Regions from separate parts of the Paeniglutamicibacter sp. ZC-3 genome, predicted to be linked through region 1. Evidence: predicted binding sites of a transcription regulator. Region 1 holds the regulator's gene; each other region holds the start of a gene.

Region 1 (5,232 bases):
GGCGGCGATGCGCTGGGACACAACGAATTTTCCTTCAGCTATGTGCTGGCCCCCGGCGAATACACGTTCACGGCCTGGGGCGTCGACGCGCAGACCGGCGGCCGCTCCGGCACCGAGTCCAAGGACTTCACCGTCAAGCACTAGGCCTTGCACCCCTGGCGCTTGGCGGGAACCCCACCAGCACAAAAAGATCCCCCCGTTCCCCGCCGGAAAAATTCCAGCGGGGAACGGGGGGGATCCTTGGTGTCCTAGAGCTGGCCCAGCAGGTGCCGGGTGAGCACCAGTGCGGCAGGGCCGGCCGTGGAGGCGCGAAGCACATGGCTTCCCAGCAGGGCCACCTTGGCTCCGGCCGCGGTGAAGCGGTCGAGCTCGGCATCGGAGATCCCTCCCTCGGGTCCCACCACCAGTTGGATCTCCTGTCGCGTCCCGGATTCGTCCGGCACCGGCACGGGGGCGGCTTCCAGCCACCCGGCAACCACGGCCGCGAGGGACTCGGTGCCGCGTTCGTGCAGGACGACCACCAGGGCAGGAACCGGGCCCGAGACGCGTTCGGCGATGTCCCGGGCAAGCTCTGCACTGTTGAGCATCGGGCGCACCTCGGGCAGGAAGCTGCGGCGGGACTGCTTGAGCGCGGCGAGCACCGTGCCCTCCCATTTGGCGAGGGCCTTGGCGGCCTTCGCGTCGTTCCAGCGCACGATGGCCCGGTCCGACTGCCAGGGACGCACCGCGTCGATGCCCAGTTCGACGGCGGACTCCACCGCCTGCAAATCCCTGTCCCCCTTGGCCAGCGCCTGCACCAGGGTGATGGCCACCGGCTGCAGCGCCTCGGCTTCGAGGGCGCGCACCGTTGCGACAAGTGCCGCCTTCTGCGTCGCGGTGACCTCGGCGACCGCCCGCACCCCCGAGCCGTCGACCAGGTCGATCATTTCGCCCACGCGCACACGCTTGACCGTTACCGCATGGTGCCCCTCGGGGCCGTCCAGGTGCAGCTCGGCGTCTACCCGCGCATCCTTGAGCTCACCGGGCGACAGGAAGAAGCACTGGTTGCTCATGCGCCCAGGTTGCCCAGCTTCCCGCGCAGCCGCGAGAACATTCCGCCGCTGTTTTCCATGCGGCCCTCGGCGAATTCCTCGCCGCGGAGCTTGGCCAGCTGCTGAAGCAGCTCACGCTGTTCGGAGTCGATCTTGGTGGGGGTCTCCACCTGCAGGTGGACGATGATGTCCCCGCGCTTGCCGCCGCGCAGGCGCGGGACGCCCAAGCCCGGAAGCCGAACGGTGTCCCCTGACTGCGCACCGGATTCGACCTCGATGACCTGGGAGCCGTCGAAGGTCTCCAGGTCCAGGTCCGCGCCGAGGGCGGCGGCCGTCATCGGCACGTTCATGCGCGCGTGCAGGTCAACGCCGTCGCGTTCGAAGATCTTGTGCCGGCGGACCTCGATCTCGACGTAAAGATCGCCGTTCGGTCCGCCGCCCGGGCCGGCCTCGCCCTGGCTGGCCAGGTGGATGCGGGTGCCGCTGGCAACGCCGGCCGGAACCTTGAGCTGCTTGGAAATGCGTTCGCGGATGCGGCCCTGGCCGTTGCAGTCGATGCAGGGGTCGGGGATGGTGGTGCCGAAGCCGCGGCAGGCGGCACAGGTCTCAACCGTCATCATCTGGCCCAGGAACGAGCGCACCGGGCGCTGGACCTGTCCGGCACCGTGGCAGATGGTGCAGGTGACCGGGGAGGTGCCCGGACGGCAGCAGCTGCCCTCGCAGGTCGGGCAGCTGACTGCCGTTTCCATCTCCAGCGGGTAGACGGTCCCGGCCACCGCGTCGGCCAGGTCGATGGTGGCGGTGATCAGCGCGTCGCGGCCGCGCTGGGTGCGCGAAGCAGGACCTTGGGCCCCGCCGCCGCCGAAGAACTGCTCGAAGATGTCACCAAAGCCACCCCCGCCGAATCCTCCGCCGCCGCCGAATCCGGTCTGGCCGTTGCCGTTCTCGTTGCCCGTGGCATCGTAGTTGGCGCGCTTGTCCGCATCGGAGAGCACCTCGTAGGCGCGGGTGACCAGCTTGAACTTCTCGCTCGCGTCCTCGCCGGGGTTCACGTCCGGGTGGAGCTTACGGGCCAACTTGCGGTAGGCCTTCTTGATTTCCTCGCCGGTGGCGTCCTTGCTGACGCCCAGGACTTCGTAATGGGTGCTCACAGTGCTCGCTGTGTCCTTTCGTACTTCAAGAAATATGTTACGACCCGCATTAGCCGGCCAGGATTCGGGAAAGATATCGGGCGACGGCGCGAACCGCGGCCATCGAGGTGGGATAGTTCATCCGCGTCGGACCCAGCACGCCGATCATGGCCTGTTCGCCGGGACCGTATCCGGTGGCGACCACCGAGGCCTCGGTCAGGGCGCCGTATTGGTTTTCCGTGCCGATCCCCACGGCAATGCCGTGGGCGTCCTGTTCGAGCTCGGAGAAGAGGCGCAAAAGCACCACCTGTTCCTCGAGCGCCTCCAGCACCGGGGTGATGCTCAGCGGGAAATCCAGGTTGGCGCGGGCCAGGTTCGCGGTGCCGGCGGTGAGGATCCTGTCCACCGAGGAATTGCGCGCCAGGGCGCCAAGGGCCTCGGCCAACGCACGGACCGCCGGCGCCAGGCGCGGCTCGACGAGTTCCGGGACGCCCTGGGCGAGCCGGACGACGTCGGATATCGGCTTGGCGTCCAGGACGGAGAGAAGCACCGCGCGCAGTTGCTGCAGGTCCGACTCCCCCAAGGAGGGCGGGAGCAGGATCACGCGCTGTTCGACCTTGCCGCTGGAGGCGATGAGCACCACTAGGGTCTGCCCGCCGCCCAGTCCCACCAATTCGATGTGGCGAACGGTGGCGTTCGAATAGTGCGGCACCTGGATCAGGGCAACCTGCCGGGTGATGCTGGCCAGCAGCCTCACGGTGTTTTCCAGCACGTCGTTGACGTCGTGGGATCCCTCGAGCAGCGCCGCGATGGCGCGTCGTTCCGCGCCCGAGAGCGGCTTGATGTCCCCGATTTGGTCAACGAAGTGCCGGTAGCCCTTTTCCGTGGGGATCCGCCCGGAGGAGGTATGCGGGGCCACGATGAGCCCTTCCTCCTCCAGCGATGCCATGTCGTTGCGGATCGTGGCGGCGGAGACGCCCAAATCGTGGCGATCGAGCAGGGCACGCGAACCAACGGGCTCCCGTGACTGCACGTAGTCCTCAACGATGGCTCGAAGGACTTCGAGCCTACGTGGTTCGGTCATTCTCACCTCTCCCAGCAAGCCGGATCACCATGGTCCCGGGGGCAGTGTCCACACCCCCGGCCGCGCACCGAGGCCCGACGGCAGGCATTGGCACTCGACACGTTCAACTGCTAAGTCTAATACCTTTCGCATCCCTTGTTAGCATGGTTTGGTCCGTGACCGCGATGCCGCGTTCGACACATCAGCCAGTGGGAGGGCGGAACGCTGCCCGGCCCCTGGCAAACGAATCCGCTGCGTACATGGGTCCGGGACCTGTTGACCACTAGCTGAAAGTGACACGATGAGCTACCACGGCTGGGGCGCCCAGGACATCAGCGCCCCCAGGAAACGCACACTGCGCAAGGTCCCGCTGGCCCGCGGCCTGCTGCTGGAGGACGTGGAAAGCGGATGGGTCGGCGAGGTGGTTCGCACCGAAAAATCCGGCGGCATGCGCGTGATGGTTCTCGAGGACCGCCACGGACGCACCAAGTCCTTCCGCGCCGGCTTCGGCTTCCTGCTCGAGGGTGAGCCGGTGGAAATCATCGAACCCGCCGCCGCTCCCCCGGCTCCCCAGGGAACCGCACGCAGCGCCTCCGGCTCGCGCATGGTCACCGACCTGAAGGCACGCACGGCGCGTGCCAGCCGCGTCTGGGTCGAGGGCAAGCACGATGCCCAGCTGGTCGAGAAGGTGTGGGGCCACGACCTGCGCGTGGAGGGCATCGTCGTCGAACCGCTGCACGGCGTCGATGACCTGGCCGGTGCCATCCGTGCCTTCGCGCCCTCCCCGCAGCGCAAGCTCGGCATCCTGGTCGACCACCTCGTGGCAGGAACCAAGGAGGCAAGGATCGCCGCCGAGGCGATGCGCGTTCCCGGCGCTGTCGGCAACGTCCTGATCGTCGGGCACCCCTACGTCGATGTGTGGCAGGCCATCCGCCCCTCCGTGCTGAAGATCAAGGCGTGGCCGGTCGTGCCGCGCGGCACCGACTGGAAGACCGGCATCCTCAAGGGGCTGGGGTGGCCGCACCAGGAGCAGATCGATGTCGCCCAGGGCTGGGAGAGGATCCTGGGCCAGGTGCGCTCCTACGCCGATCTGGAGCCGTCGCTGCTGGGCCGGGTCGAGGAAGTCATCGACTTCCTGACCGCCGGGGACCACTGACCCGCCCACCTGCACGTGAGGTTGATCACCGCGCCGACGCGAACGGGCACGTGGGACCATCGGGGATAAGGCGGAATCCCGGCCAAATCCGCCAGCTGGTCCCAATTGCGCAACGAACGGCATTTCGTGTTCGCCGGTGTCACCCGATTGGGGATAAACTGGCCAACGGTTCAACCAACCCAACGAAGAGGACATCAGCAGTGGTAAACGAGGCACGAAATGCTCCCGGCGGCGACAGCCAGTCGGATCGATTCGAAGGTTCCTCGGCCGCGCCCCTGCCCCTGACCCCCTCCGAGGACCGCCAATGGGCCATGATCGCCCACTTCGGCGCGATCCTAGGCTGCATTCCCTCCCTGGTCATCTACGCGGTCTTCCGGGCGCGCGGCCCGTTCACTGCCCAGGAATCCAGGGAAGCGCTGAACTTCACCTTCCCGCTGACCGTCCTGGCCATCGTGCTGCACCTGTTCTCGATGATCCCCGGGATTGGCTGGATCTTCGCGATCCTGGTGGTGGCCATCTGGCTCTTCCTGACCATCAGCGGAGTGCGTGCGGGAATCAACGTCAACAAGTCCCGCCCCTACCGCTACGGATTGAACCTGCGCCTCTTCCGGTAGCAGCGAAACGTCCCAAAAAGGAAGGTGTGGTCGAAATCCCCTCGGGGTTTCCGACCACACCTTCCTTTGTGCCCTGCCAAATCGCCTGGGACTAGAAATCCAGCAAACGCCGCAGCACGGCATCGGCCAGCAGCCGGCCCTGCAGGGTAAGTACGACCTTCCTGGCGAAGGCCGCCTCGGGCACCACCAGTCCATCGGCGATCAGCCCGGCAATGGCCTTGCGGCCCGCGGGCTCAAG
Region 2 (5,232 bases), on a different contig from region 1:
TGGGCAGCATAGGCCAGATCCCAGAGACGCGTGCTTGGCCCCGCACCGTCCCAGTCGATGAAGGCCGGGCGGTCCCGGCCAACCAGGTTCCAGGGTGCCAGGTCGTTGTGGCAGATCAGGTCCTCACTGGGTGCCTGGATCAGGGTGGACCAGCAGTCGTCAGTGGATCGCTTGAAGCTTGCGGAGGCGTCATGGATCCGGCGTACCAGGTCCCATGCTTCTTCCAGGGGTTTCTGCGCCAGGGGCCGGTCGTGGGGCGCTGGGGCACCGGAAACAAATTCCGTAATTTGCCGGCCTTGCCTATCCCGGCCCAATGGCCGTGGGACCTCGGACAGCCCATGCTCACGGAGGTGGGCCATGAACCTGTGAACCGATGGCGTGCTTTCTAGCCAGGGCTTGCGCACTGTGGAACCGACGCGCACCACCTCACCGGCGGCGTTCCCGCCGACCAGCGGCACTTCGATGTGGGTCACGGCTCCATGCTAGCCCGCCGCAAGCAATCCCCCCATGCCTGAAGGCGTAACCGGCGCGCATGGCGGTCCGGGCGTCAGGAGCCCGTTAACGCCGCGAGCCGCCTTCCATGCGGTGTCCCATCCTCCCCGAGGGGGAACGGGACACCGTGGGAAAGCGGCTCACGGTTTAGTGCCAGGTACTGCTAACGCGCGGGGCGTGGTGAAACAGGAGGGATTAGAATCCGCCCATGCCGCCCATGCCACCCATGTCGTCGCCGCCCGGTGCTGCTGCGCCGGCCGGAACCGGCTTGTCAGCGACAACCGCTTCGGTGGTCAGGAACAGACCGGCAATGGAGGCGGCGTTCTGCAGGGCAGAGCGCGTAACCTTTACCGGGTCGTTCACGCCGGCGGCGAGGAGGTCCTCGTAGACGCCGGTGGCTGCGTTCAGGCCGTGACCTGCGGGCAGGCCCTTGACCTTGTCGGCGACAACGCCCGGCTCCATGCCGGCGTTGAAGGCGATCTGCTTCAGCGGAGCCTCGATGGCAACGCGGACGATGTTCGCACCGGTTGCTTCGTCGCCGGTCAATTCCAGCTTGGCGAATGCGGCAGCGCCAGCCTGGATGAGGGCCACGCCGCCACCGGCAACGATGCCTTCTTCAACGGCAGCCTTGGCGTTGCGCACTGCATCTTCGATGCGGTGCTTGCGTTCCTTGAGCTCGACCTCGGTAGCGGCACCGGCCTTGATGACTGCAACGCCGCCGGCCAGCTTGGCCAGACGTTCCTGCAGCTTCTCGCGGTCGTAGTCCGAATCGGAGTTCTCGATCTCGGCGCGAATCTGGTTCACGCGACCGGCGATCTCCTCGGCGTCGCCTGCACCCTCGACGATGGTGGTCTCGTCCTTGGTGACAACGACCTTGCGGGCGGAGCCCAGCAGGTCGATGGTGGCGTTTTCGAGCTTCAGGCCGATTTCCTCGGAGATGACCTGGCCACCGGTGAGGATGGCGATGTCGGCCAGCATGGCCTTGCGGCGGTCGCCGAAGCCCGGCGCCTTGACGGCGACGGACTTGAACAGGCCACGGATCTTGTTCACGATCAGGGTGGCAAGGGCTTCGCCTTCGATGTCCTCGGCGATGATCAGCAGCGGCTTGTTCGACTGCATGACCTTCTCAAGGATCGAAACCATGTCCTTGACGTTGGTGATCTTCGAGTTGACGATCAGGATGTACGGATCCTCAAGGACCGTTTCCTGACGCTCGTTGTCGGTAACGAAGTAGGCCGAGATGTAGCCCTTGTCGAAGCGCATGCCCTCGGTGAGCTCAAGCTCGAGTCCGAAGGTGTTCGACTCCTCGACGGTGATGACACCTTCCTTGCCGACCTTGTCCAGTGCCTCGGCGATCAGGGCGCCGATTTCGTTGTCGCCGGCGGAGATCGATGCGGTGGCGGCGATCTCTTCCTTGGTTTCGATTTCCTTGGCGGAAGCCAAGAGCTCAACGGTGACGGCCTCGACGGCCTTCTCGATGCCGCGCTTCAGGGACAGCGGGTCAGCGCCGGCGGCAACGTTGCGCAGGCCTTCCTTGACCAGTGCCTGTGCCAGGACGGTTGCGGTGGTGGTGCCGTCGCCTGCGACGTCATCGGTCTTCTTGGCAACTTCCTTGACGAGTTCCGCACCGATCTTCTCGTACGGATCCTCGAGCTCGATCTCCTTGGCAATGGAGACACCGTCGTTGGTGATCGTGGGGGCGCCCCACTTCTTTTCCAGAACGACGTTGCGACCACGCGGGCCAAGGGTGACCTTGACGGCGTCGGCCAGGATGTTCAGGCCGCGCTCAAGGCCGCGGCGTGCTTCCTCGTCAAATGCAATGATTTTGGCCATAGCGGCTTATGTCCTTTCGGGACGTTCATGCGTATCTACGACCTGAGGCAACGCCCGCGACGGACGAAGAATCCACGATGTCATGGGACGATCGCAAAAGCTTCTCGCTGCCCTGGTCAAGGACTCACTCAAACACCGCCCCAAGGCTGCATGTATCCGCTCGAAACTCCGATCGAATTAGCAGTCGGGACGTGCGAGTGCTAATACAAATCTTGGCACTCAACCACTCGGAGTGCAAGCTGTGGGTCTTTGCCGTAAGCGTATTGCGGCGCCAGTGCGGCTAGTTGTAGTTGCTTCCCAACACGATGGCGATATTGCCCGGGATGTTTGCGCTCTGCATGACCGAGGTGATGCCCAAGGCGTCGGCCGCGGCCTCCGCGGTGGCCCGATGGGTCTCGGCGCGGTAATAGACCGTGGAATAGTTGACTTTCTTGGTCCAGTTCGATGCCGCGACATTGCTGAACCCGGCATCCTGCAACTCCGTGCGCGCCTTGCCGGCAAGGCCGCCGACCTTTGCACCGTTGTAGACGCCCATTGCCATGGAGGTGTCAGCGTCTTCCGCCAGACCGCTTTCGCTGGCCTCGGTGGAGGAGCTGGCTTCCGTGGATTCGCTAGCCTCGTCCGCCGATTCGCTCTCTGCGGGCGTTTCGCTGGCTTCGTCTGCCGATGTGGACTCTGAGGAGTCCGCGGCGTCCTGGGTGCCCGAGGAGCTGGCGGCAACCGGTGCCGGGTCGGTCGTGGCGCCCGTGAGCTTGGGCAGGACCATGAAGGAGAAAAGTCCCACCACCAGTGCAATCGCCCCAAAGACCATCAGCCAACGCAAGCCGGATCGAGCCCCGCCCACGGACGCGGCGGAAGCCCAGCCGTTTTCGCGGTGCGAGCCGCTACGGTTGCTGAACTCTGGGACGCGATCAAATTCATCGCGCGGATAGTTGGTCATGCCCGTCCTCGGTGATCTGGCTTGCAATGTGGGCATGCGCGGCTGCAGGAATACAAGCGCGGCCGGGCCCCGAAACGCCAGACGTGCGTTGCAATCATGCCTCGGGTCCGAGCCGTTTCGCCGACCGAGCGCGATGCCTCGTCGTTCGTAGTCTACGCAATCGCTTGACCAGCATGGGGTCATGGGCCAGCGCTGCGTCCGTGTCGATGAGTGTGTTCAACAATTGGTAGTAGTTGGTTGGCGAGATGGAAAACAGCTCGGAGATGGCTTGTTCCTTGGCCCCGGCATACTTCCACCACTGGCGTTCCAGCGCGAGAATCCGCTGGGAACGCTCGTCCAGCCCGCTGGATTCGTCGAGCTCAAACTCGAGCTCAAGTGCCTCGGATGACATTGCACTTCCCTCAACTATCCGGTTCCCGGTTTACGGTGAACTACCGGGCAATCTGCCCCAACCGTAACTATTCTAACGTGTTGCCCCCGCAAACCGTTTGCCCTCTCGGCTTGGCATCTGCCCACAATGTATGTCATGGACACCCATGAGACGCCGCTCTTCGAGCTCCCCGAGCCGCAACCCGACACCACTGTTTTCCCCTTCGGCCAAGGACTCGCCGAGGCGGTGGACGGCGGATTCGTTGCCGCCGACTGGGCAGAGGCGCTTGCCCCGGTGGAGGGAAAGCTGGTGTCCCTCGCCAAGGAACTCGAAGCCAGGCGCGCCTCCGGCGAGCGCATCCTGCCCGCACCGCCGAACATCCTGCGCGCCTTCAGCCGCCCGTTGGCCGAGGCCCGGGTGTTGGTCATGGGCCAGGACCCTTACCCCACGCCCGGCCATTCCATGGGGCTGAGCTTTTCCGCCCTGCCCCAGGTGCGCCCGTTGCCACGCAGCCTGAAGAACATCTACCTCGAGCTGCACGAGGACACCGGCCTGCCGATCCCGGCACACGGCGACCTCTCCGCCTGGGCAAACCAGGGCGTGATGCTGTTGAACCGGGTGTTGACGGTGGCTGCGGGTGCCGCGGGTTCGCACCGACGGCTTGGCTGGGAGTCCGTCACCGATGCCGCCATGGCGGCGCTGGCGGCACGCGGGGGGCCGCTGGTGGCGATCCTGTGGGGCAAGGACGCCCAGGCGCTGGCGCCGGCGCTGGGCTCGATCCCCATCATTGCCTCGGCCCATCCCTCGCCCCTTTCGGCGCGGCACGGGTTTTTCGGCTCCAGGCCCTTCACCCGGGCAAACGCGCTGTTGGTGCAGGCTGGCGGCGCGCCCATCGACTGGGCACTGCCTCTGGTGGTCCCGCGCGGCTAGCGGCGGCGGATGTTTCGGCGCTCCGCCAGCACCTCGGCACCGATCAGCGGGCGGGCGATGGTGTCGCCGAAGACCACACCCCCGGCAATCGCCATCATGATGGTGAACGCGGTGAACATCTGCACGATGGCCGAGTTCATGTCGTCGACGTCAAAGACGATCCCGTACATGGAACGGAAGATCATCAACCCGGGCAGCAGGAACACGATGGCGGGGGCGGCCAGCACCAGCTGCGGAGCACCCATCTTGTAGGCCACCCAGCGCCCGGCCAGGCCGACGAAGGTCGCCGCGACGGCCGGCGCGGCCCGGTCTCCCACGCCCAGGGCCTGGATCCCCAGCAGGATCAGGTAGCCGAGCAGGGCGATGCCGCCGGTGGGCAGCAGGAGCTTAGGTTCCGATTGCTCGGTGATCGCGCCCATGATGACCGCCGCAACGACCAAGGCCGCCAGCAACCAGCCGGGATAGGAAATCGTGTCGATGACCCGCACGTCCAGCTCCGGGGCGCCCAGTAGCTCGCCGCCGACCAGTGCCGTCATGATCCCCGTCAGGATCGCGGCATAGGTCAGTGCAGCGGAGAAAAACCGTCCGGCGGCGGTGACGGGGAACCCGTTGATGGCATCCTGCAGGGCGGAGACAAACCGGGCCGAGGGCAACAACAGCAGGATGC
Region 3 (5,232 bases), on a different contig from region 1:
ATGCCGCCCGAGAGCTTGGCGAGGCGCTCGTTGAGCTTCTCGCGGTCCCACTCGGAATCGGTGCGGGTCAGTTCGGCCTTCAGCTGCGAGACGCGGTCATTGACGTCCTCGACCGTGCCTGCACCGTCAACGATGGTGGTCGAGTCCTTGGTGATGGTGATGCGGCGAGCCGTACCCAGCACCTCGAGGCCGACCTGGTCCAGCTGCAGCCCCAGGTCCGGGGAGACAACCTGTGCGCCGGTGAGGATCGCAATGTCCTGCAGCATGGCCTTGCGGCGGTCGCCGAAGCCGGGGGCCTTGACGGCCACGGCGTTCAGGGTGCCGCGGATCTTGTTCACGACGAGGGTGGAGAGGGCTTCGCCCTCAATGTCCTCGGCGATGATGAACAGCGGCTTGCCTGCGGCCAGCACCTTTTCCAGCAGCGGCAGGAACTCTGCAACCGTGGAGATCTTGCCGGAGTTGACCAGGATCAGCGCGTCCTCCAGGACGGCCTCCTGGCGCTCCGGGTCGGTGACGAACTGCGGGGACAGGTAGCCCTTGTCGAACTGCATGCCCTCGGTGACAACCAGCTCGGTGGCGGTCGTGGAGGATTCCTCGATGGTAATGACGCCATCGGTGCCAACGGTCTCGAAGGCCTTGGCCAGGAGCTCGCCGATTTCCTCGTTCTGTGCGGAGATGGCCGCAACGTTGGCGACCTGTTTGCCCTCGACCGGAACGGCGTTGTCCTTCAGGCGCTGCGCAACTGCCTCAACGGCAACTTCGATGCCGCGCTTGATTTCGCCCGGGGCGGCGCCCGCGGCAACGTTGCGCAGGCCCTCCTTGACGAAGGCCTGAGCGAGCACGGTGGCGGTGGTGGTGCCGTCGCCTGCAACGTCGTTGGTCTTGGTGGCTACTTCCTTGGCCAGCTGCGCGCCAAGGTTCTCGTAGGCGTCTTCCAGCTCGACCTCACGGGCGATGGTCACGCCATCGTTGGTGATGGTCGGTGCGCCCCAGGCCTTTGCCAGCACCACGTTGCGGCCGCGCGGGCCGAGGGTCACCTTGACGGTGTTTGCGAGCTTATCAATGCCCGCTTCGAGGGCGCGTCGCGCCTCTTCGTTAAAAGCTAGCTGCTTTGCCATGTCTTGCTCCTTATAAGCTACGTAAAGCCCCGGCCAGGGGCCGGGGCTTTACGAGGAAAAACTACTTTACGACGATGGCCAGGACGTCGCGGGCCGAGAGCACCAGGTACTCGTCGCCGCCGACCTTGACTTCGGTTCCGCCGTACTTGGAGTAGATCACGACGTCGCCTTCGGCTACGTCAACGGGGACGCGGTTGCCGTTGTCATCGACGCGGCCGGGGCCGATTGCCACGACCTTGCCTTCCTGCGGCTTTTCCTTGGCGGAATCAGGGATGACCAGACCGGAAGCAGTGGTGGTTTCTGCTTCGAGCGGCTGGACGACAATGCGGTCCTCGAGAGGCTTAATGGAGACGGACATCGTCTCTCCTTTGCGTGAGTTACCAATGGTTTACGGGCCGTTCGGGTGGTACCAACCGTCGTCGCGGTGCCAGCTGGTGAATTACCTCAGGCTTTCAGCACTTGCCGGGATCGACAGGCGCCACCAATGACTCTAGGCAACCATTAGCACTCGGTCAAGGCGAGTGCTAATTACGGGGTCATTTACGCCCTCGGCGCATCTGACGTGATTGCGCCGATGTCCCCGAAGTGGCGCTGCGACGTCGACACTTTGCCGAACCTTGATCTGGACATCGGAATCGTGGGCAATTACTGGGCAGTCGGAGAAGAGCGGGGCTCCCCTCGAACCTCCAGCCGGTTGTCCCAAGGAACCGGCAGCGTCGAGGGGAATCCACTCTGGCCTCCCCGACATGATCAATGGCGCCATCCCCACGAGCAGGACGCCTTCATCCTGGAGGAACCCTGCCTCACTTGTCGTAAAGTGCCGTTCGCTTCCCACCGCTGTTCCGTTTCCTACGCCCCTCGAACCCATCGTTCGCCGCGTGTCATTAAGTAGCGCTTCCAGGCGTAGCCCCAGGGGGTCACGGCAAGGATCGGCACAACGAAGAGAACGTTGAAGAGCATCGTCGCCGTTGCCGCATCCATGTCGTTTGCGATCAGGTGGGGCAGGGCCACGATTGCGAGCCACAGAACCTTCCACATCGTTTCGAACAGCAGGATCGGCAGCATCCCGAGGGGATAGCGGAGGCCAAGGAACGCCAGCAGGGACATGGCAGTCAGAATGCAGAGAACCACCCCTTCGAACACGGGCATCGACGATGCCTGGAGCAGCAGCGGCCATTTAACGATCATCAGGCCCACTGCCATGAAGAGATAGCCGCCGCGCATCATGTTCAGGCGGAAGGTGGGCAGTTGCCCGGGCCCGGTGGTCAGATCCGGGAGCGGTGCTGCCGCTTGGGGCTGCGAAACTTGGGGCTGGGAAACCGGAAGCGTTGACGAGGCGGAGGATGGCATTGTCTTGTACCTTTCGAATGGTGCGGTTTCGACGGTGCGGTGCGGTGGCAAAACCTTGGGGTGATGTTGTTGCTGTCTTGACTCAAGGTTCCCTGCCGACGTGAGAGCGCGCATCGGCGGAAAGGCCCGGATCGCACCGACCGAAAGTACGGCTTGGTCCTCGGCCAACCTGCCGATGTCTTCCCCCGATTCACGGGCGAGTATCGAGTCATGACAACTGAAACCACCAACAGCCGCGCTCAAGCCGGTTGGCCGCCCCGACGCCGCAGAGCCCCGTGGCTGGCACCCGCCGGGCTGATACTCCTCAGCCTCATACCGGTGATCGCCGGCATGTTTCGGGTCACCGAGCTGACCAGCGGCGGCGTCATCACCCCAGACAACGCCCGATTCTTCGCCTCGCCGATTCCGGTGATCACCCACATCGCCAGCGCCACGGTATATTGCCTGCTCGGTGCGTTCCAGTTCGTGCCGTCGCTTCGCCGCCGGCGCGGCTGGCATCGCATCGCCGGCGGCATCCTAATTCCCGCCGGCCTGCTCGCTGCCCTGTCCGGTTTGTGGATGGCAGCTTTCTACGCATCGCCGGATGGCGGCAGCGCGCTGCTTATGGTCTTCCGGTTGTCCTTTGGCGCGGCCATGGCGGCTTGCATATTCCTTGGAATCATCGCGCTCAAGCGCCGGGACTTCAGCGCTCACGGCGCCTGGATGACCCGCGCCTATGCGCTTGGCATTGCGGCGGGAACCCAGGCCGTGGTGTTTGCGTTCTGGATCCTCGGCGTTGGGCCGGTCAACAGCCTGACCGATGCGCTACTCATGGGCGCAGCGTGGGTTCTCAACGCCACAGTCGCCGAGTTCGTGATTCGCCGGCGCGCTCAGTTGGCCCGCGCATTCCCAGGCCCCCGCTGATGCGCCAGTATCATGAAGGAGTGACCGGTCTCTTGCGCTCCGCGTGGAATGCGCCAGGCGCAGTTCCCCCTCCCCCGCGCCGGGTATGGCGGGACTGGGCGCTGGTATCGGTGGTCGTGCTTGTCGCACTGCTGGAGGCCACTCTCCGCACCGACCTCTCCCAACCGCTGCTAGCGGCGATCATCGTGATCGGCTCGGCCCCCACGCTGTTGTGGCGGCGGACCCTGCCACTGCCCATGCTCGCGATCGCGCACGGCGCCGTGGCAGTAGCGACCCTGCTGATGGGCAACTCGATTCTCTACACGAGCGTGTACGTCATCGTGCCGGCGTACGCACTGTTCCGATGGGGCAAAGGCCGAGACCTCATGCTCGGGTCCGGCATCCTTCTCGCCAACCTCGTGGTCTCCGGCCTGGGCGGTGCGCCTTTCGCCGACATCGTCGGAGAGGTCGGGTTGACCGTCATCGTAGTCACCCTCGGAGTTGCCCTCCGCTACCGGGCACGGGCAAGGATGCGGGAGATCGACCGCGCCAAGTTGCTGGAACGGGAAATGCTCGCCCGGGATTTGCACGACACGGTCGCCCACCACGTCTCCGCGATCGCCATCCGCGCCCAGGCCGGGCTGGCGACTGCCGCCCTGAAGCCGGAAGCGGCAACGGATGCGCTCCGCGTGATCGAGGCGGAAGCGTCCAAGACCCTTGTGGAGATGCGCTCGATGGTGCGCGTGCTGCGTCAAGGCGACGCGCCTGAACTGGAGCCTGAACTGGCTCCTGGCCGGACCATCGCCGACGTTAAGCAGCTCGCCACCACTGAGCCATTTGCTGGCCCCGGGGTGGTCGGCCCGCGCGTCGATGTTCGCCTAACCGGTGACACCGGGAGCATCCCGCCGACCGTGGCCGCCGCCATCTTCCGGCTGGCGCAGGAGTCGGTGACGAACGCGCGCCGCCATGCCCGGGGCGTCTCCATCATCGACGTGGTCCTCGAGGTGGATGAGGGTGGAGTGCGGCTGACGGTGACCAACGACGGTGAGGCGGCGCCGGCCGCGACGCCGGGCTACGGCATCACCGGAATGATGGAACGCACCTCACTGCTCGGCGGCACCTGCCACTCCGGCCGAGCGCCCGGCGGCGGTTGGGTTGTGACCGCAGAGCTCCCTCGTGTTGGATGGACCACATGACGATTCGTGTGCTCATCGCCGACGACCAGGAGTTGGTGCGCACCGGCCTTGGCATGATCCTCGATGCGCAGCCCGACATTGACGTCGTGGGCCAGGCATCCGATGGCATCGAGGCGGTGGCGCTCGCTCGCCGCCTTCAACCGGATGTCTGCCTGTTCGACATTCGGATGCCCCGTCAGGACGGCATCGAGGCCACCCGTGCCATCGCCGGACCGGGCGTGGAGAATCCCCTGGCGGTTGTCATCATCACAACATTCGACCTCGACGAGTACGTCTATGCGGCACTGCGGGCCGGGGCAAAGGGCTTCCTGCTGAAGGATGCCGGTGCGGATTTGCTCGGGCAGGCGGTGCGTGCCGCCGCCAGCGGTGATGCGCTGATCGCCCCCAATGTGACGGTGCGATTGCTCGAGGCGTTCGCGGATGCGGCGCCGGCGGCTGCCCCCGCCCAACCGGTCGAGCCGCTCACCGAACGGGAGGAGCAGGTGCTGGCGGCCGTTGCCCGCGGGCTGGGCAACAACGAGATCGCGAGCGAGCTGTACATCACCCTGAGCACCGTGAAAACCCACGTCGCCAGCCTGATGGCGAAGCTCGGTGCCCGCAACCGAGTCGAGATCGCGATTTGGGCGTACCAGACCAAGCGGAGCCCGCGCCGGCCAGGAGCCACACCGACAGGGCGTTAGCGGTCC

The links. The regulator HrcA, encoded in region 1, represses chaperone genes, less so after heat shock. The targets are predictions, from matches to a motif close to TTNGCACTCGNNNNNNNCGAGTGCNAA.
Region 2: groL (chaperonin GroEL) is a predicted target of HrcA. The motif match lies at 2,503-2,529, and genes of this name have one in related genera.
Region 3: groES (co-chaperone GroES) is a predicted target of HrcA. The motif match lies at 1,620-1,646, and genes of this name have one in related genera.

What each region holds. Positions count from the first base shown of each region.
Region 1 is NZ_JAOYTG010000003.1:11,841-17,072, forward strand. It holds gene OIU93_RS04685 (GerMN domain-containing protein) at 1-144, shown strand, start outside; gene OIU93_RS04690 (16S rRNA (uracil(1498)-N(3))-methyltransferase) at 249-1,052, opposite strand; gene dnaJ (molecular chaperone DnaJ) at 1,049-2,182, opposite strand; gene hrcA (heat-inducible transcriptional repressor HrcA) at 2,232-3,245, opposite strand; gene OIU93_RS04705 (DUF3097 domain-containing protein) at 3,526-4,380, shown strand; gene OIU93_RS04710 (DUF4870 domain-containing protein) at 4,581-4,994, shown strand; gene hemW (radical SAM family heme chaperone HemW) at 5,086-5,232, opposite strand, start outside.
Region 2 is NZ_JAOYTG010000001.1:640,182-645,413, forward strand. It holds gene OIU93_RS02855 (phosphotransferase) at 1-473, opposite strand, end outside; gene groL (chaperonin GroEL) at 688-2,325, opposite strand; gene OIU93_RS02865 (LytR C-terminal domain-containing protein) at 2,606-3,265, opposite strand; gene OIU93_RS02870 (DUF3263 domain-containing protein) at 3,360-3,656, opposite strand; gene OIU93_RS02875 (uracil-DNA glycosylase) at 3,792-4,565, shown strand; gene OIU93_RS02880 (threonine/serine exporter family protein) at 4,562-5,232, opposite strand, start outside.
Region 3 is NZ_JAOYTG010000028.1:17,265-22,496, forward strand. It holds gene groL (chaperonin GroEL) at 1-1,118, opposite strand, end outside; gene groES (co-chaperone GroES) at 1,180-1,476, opposite strand; gene OIU93_RS19290 (hypothetical protein) at 1,968-2,636, opposite strand; gene OIU93_RS19295 (DUF2306 domain-containing protein) at 2,679-3,371, shown strand; gene OIU93_RS19300 (sensor histidine kinase) at 3,392-4,546, shown strand; gene OIU93_RS19305 (response regulator transcription factor) at 4,543-5,226, shown strand.